2 regions of the Priestia sp. SIMBA_032 genome follow, and region 2 is predicted to be linked to the other one. Evidence: a T-box and tRNA genes for the amino acid it is inferred to sense, from the RefSeq annotation. Region 2 holds a T-box; the other holds one or more tRNA genes.

Region 1 (3,417 bases), on a different contig from region 2:
TCTTCTGCAATGGGAAGAAGAAAAGTTGTACAGAAATAAAGAGGCTGAGACTTAACTAAATCACTCCAATCACCAGCTAGAAGCATCTACATACATGAAAATCGCGTTCACCATATCAATAAAAAAATCCGAACGAGTTGAATTCTCTATCAAGAATCTAGAGTCCTCGTTTGGATTTTCCTTCAACTAAAATACGTTTGTCCCAGCCTCTTTATTAGGTTTTACCTTTTTTCTTACAGGAACCCTTGTGACGAGCAATAAGTAAATGAAGAACGTTCCTATCCAGTAAAGAGAGCTGTGCGTTGCTAGAGACAAAGAAAAAGCTTCAAAAAGCGTATAAATCATTGTGAAGGTTACCGTACTATAAGCGCTCAGTGCCCATAGCTGCTTGAAAGGAATCTGCTTTTTGGTAATGAGTCCGATCAGCTTTCCAAGATAAGCAAGGCAGGTAATAGAAAGGAAGTTTAGTCCAGCTGTTAATACGTAAAGTAAAAGCATAGCGATAGGGACAAGTATGTATAAAGAAAATTTTTGTTCGTGCAGCAAGTTTAACAGTTCATTTTTATCTTTATGATGCCAGTTTAGCAACTCATATGAATACGTTTGTGTTTGTGAATTAGTCGTGATATATATTCCATCTTTTAAAAAACCAATTGCATGAGCAGGGGAATGAAACCGTTCAATAGACTGTGAGGGGTTTAAGATAAAAGCGGTACCGTTTACTTTTTTTGTGAAAGGTTGACTTGACGTAAGCTGTGAATTTGAAATAGCAAAAGAAGAAACAGATTTCGGGAGATCTGTAGTAGCTATATGATAGCCGTTTACAATCGTCAAAGCCATAAAGAAAAATGTAGGCAGCAAAGAAATGAATGTTAAAAACAGTACAAAGCCAATTGTTTTATTCGTATGCTCAAAGCGAAGCGACCTTATTTTTTGGAAGGAAGTAAAACTCCATGCCATCTTTTTCAGCATGCTCATTGTAAAGCCTCCTATTATCGAAAATTCTGATTATAACCTATTTTATAGCGAAAATTTAAGGTTTACAATAGATTTTAGAAACCGTTACCAATTACAAGAATGCGATGGAGCGCTTTGTCAAAAGCATATCTTTATATGTACAGATTTTGCTGGCATTGTTTTTGGAGATATTACCGGCAGCTTGAGGACCGTTCTGTTAATATTGCAGTGGTACACTCGAAAATCGTTATCTGAAGACGTATTTTAAAGTAAAATAAAGGAAGGTCTCGTGGTGCAAGCTCTTTCTTTATAGGAGTGGTTATTGTATGATAAATAGTAATAATAAAAAGGATAGGTGCGGGCATGGCTATTTTATGTTGGGCATTAATTATCATTAGCTTTGTTGTATCGTTTGTTGGGTTGGTTTATCCCATCATCCCAAGCGTGCTATTTGTAGCTCTAGGATTTGTTATATACGGTTTATTTTATGATTTTAGCTCCTATAGCTGGTTATTTTGGTTGATACAAGGATTGTTAGTTGTCGCACTTTTTTTAGCAGACTATATAGCTAATATTATTGGTGTGAAAAAATTCGGAGGCACTAAAGCAGGCGTTTGGGGAAGTACAGTTGGGCTGCTTGTGGGTCCGTTTGTTATTCCGGGATTTGGAATTATTTTAGGGCCGTTTATTGGAGCGATTGTAGGAGAACTGATTGTTCATCGGACCACAATTAGCAACGCAGTAAAAATTGGAGTAGGTTCGGTTATTGGCTTTTTTAGTGGCGCTATCTCTAAAGGATTTATTCAACTGCTGATGATTGCCTATTTTTTATATGCTGTTTTAAAATAATGTATTGACTTTAGACTAGAAACATGTTAAATTTTTAATGTCGCTAGTAAATGTTATATTGTTCCACAGTAGCTCAGTGGTAGAGCTATCGGCTGTTAACCGATCGGTCGTAGGTTCGAGTCCTACCTGTGGAGCCATGGCGGTGTAGCTCAGCTGGCTAGAGCGTACGGTTCATACCCGTGAGGTCGGGGGTTCGATCCCCTCCGCCGCTATTTTCCACTTTACATTTGTGACATACATAATTCATATTGTTCCACAGTAGCTCAGTGGTAGAGCTATCGGCTGTTAACCGATCGGTCGTAGGTTCGAGTCCTACCTGTGGAGCCATGTGGACCCTTAGCTCAGCTGGTTAGAGCAGACGGCTCATAACCGTCCGGTCGCAGGTTCGAGTCCTGCAGGGTCCACCATTTATAGGGTTGGAGGAATACCCAAGTCCGGCTGAAGGGATCGGTCTTGAAAACCGACAGGGGTGTTAAAGCCCGCGGGGGTTCGAATCCCTCTTCCTCCGCCATACTATTGTCTATTCAAAGCTTCTTTTGAGAAAAAGAAGCTTTTTTTATGTTTAAAAGAATAGCGAATGGGAATTAGGTAAATATAAATCATGGATTAGGTACTTTTTATTTGAAACAGTAGGGTAAATTTGCTAATCTAGACGTATATGGTGCTTTTGCGCCAAAATGCTTACATATTTTGAAGGAGGAATTATTCATGGCTTACAAATTACCAGAACTACCTTATGCATACGATGCACTGGAACCACATATCGACAAAGAAACAATGAATATTCACCACACAAAACATCACAACACATATGTTACAAACCTAAACGCTGCTGTTGAAGGCAAAGCGGATTTAGAAAGCAAAAGTATTGAAGAGTTAATTTCAAACTTAGATGCTGTTCCTGAAGATATCCGTACAGCAGTACGTAATAACGGTGGCGGTCATGCCAACCACTCATTATTTTGGACAATCCTTTGCCCTAACGGCGGCGGTGCTCCAACTGGTGAATTAGCAGACGCTATCGCTAACAAATTCGGTAGCTTTGATCAATTCAAAGAAGAATTTGCAAATGCAGCTAAAACTCGCTTCGGTTCTGGCTGGGCTTGGTTAGTTGTAAACAACGGCGAATTAGAAGTAACAAGCACACCAAACCAAGATAGCCCATTAATGGAAGGCAAAACGCCAATTCTTGGTCTAGACGTTTGGGAGCACGCTTACTACTTAAATTATCAAAACCGCCGTCCAGATTACATTTCAGCATTCTTTAATGTTGTAAAATGGGACGAAGTTGCTAAGCGTTACGACGCTGCAAAATAAGTTGAAGACGTATTTAAGAGCCAGTAAAGTAATTATTACCTTTACTGGCTTTTTTGTTTTCCAATTCTTTTACATATCTCCTTTTCTTTTTCACACACTAGGTGTAGAAGAGAAAAGGAGTTTTTTGATATGCCTTTATTAAAAAAAGTAGTTGGAGATGTAGAAGTTAGTAAAGATTTACTTTTGCTTTTAATTATAGGCGGTCTTTATGCCTTGGCTATTTCAATTTCCAATTCGTTTGTTAACATTTATCTGTGGAAACAATCAGGCGAATTTTCGGATCTCGCTATTTAT
Region 2 (3,417 bases):
ATAATTTGCTTGAAGTTGAAATGGCGATCGTAAATGAACAGAGAGAAGTTGAACTCATTAAGGCAAATAAAAATCACAACAGTGATCTCTTTTGGGCTTGTTGTGGCGGTGGGGGCGGAAACTTTGGTATCGTTACGTCTCTTACATTCAAGGTACGGCCTATCTCAAAGGTGTCAATTTTTTCAATTACATGGGAATGGGAAGATTTTGAAGCTGCTTTTGATGCATGGCAGCACTGGGCCACGAATACCGATAAGCGCTTAACTTCGGAGATTGAGTTAAAATCCAAGGAAGCAAATCAGATTATCGCTCAAGGTGAATTCGTTGGCTCATCATTCAAGTTGAAGGAACTTCTGCAGCCTTTAATAGATGTTGGTTGTCCTAAAAAAGTAGTAATAAAGGAAGTTTCATATATTGAAGCTGTACAATTTTTTGACGATCCGAGTGGAAACCAACCCGCCCCTCGAAAAAGGTCAGGTTCTTTTCTTAATAAACCTTTTCCAAAAGATGCTATTTTAACAATGAAGCATTTTTTAGAAAATGCTCCAAATGAAAAATCTAGTATTTGGCACCAGTCTCTGGGGGGAGCAGTGGAGGAAGTTGCCTCTAATGAAACGGCCTTCTATTATAGAGATGCTATTATCGCACAGGAGTACCTTGTTACATGGAGCCATCCTTCAGAAGAGCGATCAAACATTAGATGGATTGAAGAATTAAGAAATGCTTTATCGAGATATACAACTGGAGATTATGTGAACTGGCCGGACCGGTTCATCAGAGATTGGCCAACAGCGTATTATGGAGAGAATTTTAAAAAGCTTCGAGAAGTGAAACGAGCATATGATCCATGCAATCTATTTCATTTCCCTCAAAGCATCCCGCCGTTTATTAACTGGTTTTAAAAATCATCTTTCAAGCCGGAGGGCCAAACAATACCCATCTTAAATGAGGTGGGTTTTTGTGTATATTTCCTTTTCTTTTCCTGAGAACGTGAAAAAGGCAGAAAATATTGTAGCAAACAGTAGTAAGCGGTTATTTTATCATTGGACGACTATATTATAAGGAGAAACATACATAAATTTCATAAACATTGACATTCCCTTCCAAAACGCATACAATAGCTACTAATAAAAGCACACAAATTCGTTGAAGAGAATCAGTACGCTGCAAGTTTGTTCCACAGAGAGCTGGTGATAGCTGAAAGCCAGTGTTCAAGCGGCAGCGGAATATCCTCTCTGAGAAGTCAAACTGAACCTATAAGTAAGTTTGAACGGTAGTCTACCGTTAAAAAGAACGCGTATGATTGTACGTTGCTGAGTGCTATTGATGAACGGATCAATAGAAGCCAGGGTGGTACCGCGGTTAAAACCCGTCCCTAGTCATAGGGACGGGTTTCTTTGTGTGCTTTTAACTTTAAAAGGAGTGGTATCACATGAAAGAAGTGAATGTAAGGGAGTCTTCGCAAGAGCGCGAGCAGCGTATCCAGCAGCAGTGGCAAAAGGGAAATGTGTTTCAGCAGTCGGTTCAAAATCGAGAAGGGCATCCTTCGTTTGTATTTTATGAAGGGCCTCCTACAGCAAACGGTTTGCCTCACGTTGGGCACGCGCTAGGTCGGACGATTAAAGACGTGGTGGCTCGTTATAAGACGATGACAGGGCATCAAGTGATTCGAAAAGCGGGCTGGGATACGCACGGACTGCCGGTAGAGCTCGGTGTTGAAAAGCAGCTCGGGATATCGGGGAAGCATGATATTGAAAAATACGGCGTAGAAGCTTTTATCACCAAATGTAAGGAAAGTGTGTTTGTATATGAAAAGCAGTGGCGCACGTTCACGGAGCAGCTTGGCTATTGGGTTGATATGGAAGACCCTTACATCACGTTGGAGAATTCATACATTGAAAGTGTATGGAACGTGCTTGGCACGATTCATGATAAAGGACTTCTTTATAAAGGTCACCGCGTATCACCTTACTGCCCGAGCTGTCAAACGTCGCTGAGTTCGCATGAAGTGGCGCAAGGGTATAAAGATGTAAAAGATTTAACGGTAACGGTGAAATTTAAAGTGAAAAACCGCGATAACGAGTATTTTTTAGGCTGGACGACAACGCCTTGGACGCTTCCGTCAAACGTGGCGCTTGCGGTGCATAAAGAGATGAACTACGTGCGCGCCGAGCAAGGCGGCAGCGTGTATATAGTGGCAGAAGCGCTCGCAGACAAAGTGTTAAAAGGAGAGTATACCGTTTTATCTCAGCATAAAGGAAATGAGTTAAAAGGGATGTCGTATGAGCCGCCGTTTAATTTTGTGAAAGTGGAAAAAGGGCATGAAGTCGTAACGGCTGATTACGTAACGGACCAAAGCGGAACGGGCATTGTTCATTTAGCACCTGCATACGGCGAAGATGATTACAGAGTCGTAAAAGAAAACGGCTTTTCATTTGTGAACGTAGTGGATGAAAAAGGACAGTATACGGCTGACGTGCCGCCGTTTAAAGGACGTTTTGTAAAAGACTGCGACGTTGATATCGTGCGCTACTTAGCAAATGAAGGCGTGCTGTATCATAAAGAAAAGCATGAGCACAGCTATCCGTTTTGCTGGCGATGCGACTCGCCGCTTCTTTATTACGCAAATGAAAGCTGGTTTATCCAAACGACGGCGTTGAAGGAACAGTTTTTGAAAAACAATGAAAGCGTGACGTGGTACCCGGATCATATCAAGCACGGTCGCTTTGGCAACTTTTTAGAAAATATGGTGGATTGGAACATCAGCAGAAAACGCTACTGGGGAACGCCGCTGAACGTATGGGAATGCGAGGGGTGTCAGCATCAAGTAGCGCCGAAAAGCATCAAAGAGCTTCAGAATCATGCGTCTTATTCTGTGGATGACAGCATTGAACTGCATAAGCCGTATGTAGATGACGTGCAGCTAACGTGTCCGGTCTGCAGCGGAAAAATGAAGCGAACGCCGGAAGTGATTGACGTTTGGTTTGACAGCGGCTCGATGCCGTTTGCGCAGTATCACTATCCGTTTGAAAACAGCGAGCTGTTTCAAAAGCAGTTCCCGGCAGACGTTATCGCAGAAGGAATTGATCAAACGCGCGGCTGGTTTTACAGCTTGATGGCAGTTTCAACGCTCTTTACAGGAAAAGCACCTTATAAGCGCGTTTTATCTCTTGGGCACGTGTTAGATGAAAACGGTCAAAAGATGTCTAAAAGTAAAGGAAATGCGCTGGACCCTGTTGATCTTATTCATACATTTGGTGCCGATGCGCTTAGATGGGCGCTTTTAGCAGACAGTGCGCCTTGGAACCCGAAGAAATTTTCAGAGCGCGTCGTGCAAGAAGCGAAATCAAAAGTGATTGATACGCTTGTGAACGTGTACGGATTTTACGTACTGTACGCCAAGCTTGACGGCTATGA

What was found. A T-box is a leader RNA that pairs with one kind of tRNA and senses whether it is charged. The one in region 2 lies ahead of ileS (isoleucine--tRNA ligase), so its partner is inferred to be a tRNA-Ile.
Region 1: it has a tRNA-Ile gene. The T-box ahead of ileS (isoleucine--tRNA ligase) is inferred to sense a tRNA for this amino acid. The anticodon was not compared.

The regions. Positions count from the first base shown of each region.
Region 1 is NZ_JAWRXD010000002.1:373,538-376,954, forward strand. Features, by position in the region: gene SB717_RS07830 (MFS transporter) at 1-39, shown strand, start outside; gene SB717_RS07835 (DUF1189 domain-containing protein) at 187-978, opposite strand; gene SB717_RS07840 (DUF456 domain-containing protein) at 1,321-1,806, shown strand; tRNA gene SB717_RS07845 (tRNA-Asn) at 1,869-1,943, shown strand; tRNA gene SB717_RS07850 (tRNA-Met) at 1,945-2,018, shown strand; tRNA gene SB717_RS07855 (tRNA-Asn) at 2,059-2,133, shown strand; tRNA gene SB717_RS07860 (tRNA-Ile) at 2,137-2,213, shown strand; tRNA gene SB717_RS07865 (tRNA-Ser) at 2,225-2,317, shown strand; gene sodA (superoxide dismutase SodA) at 2,515-3,123, shown strand; gene SB717_RS07875 (MFS transporter) at 3,253-3,417, shown strand, end outside.
Region 2 is NZ_JAWRXD010000004.1:110,153-113,569, reverse strand. Features, by position in the region: gene SB717_RS14745 (FAD-binding oxidoreductase) at 1-902, shown strand, start outside; T-box leader at 1,138-1,380, shown strand; gene ileS (isoleucine--tRNA ligase) at 1,433-3,417, shown strand, end outside.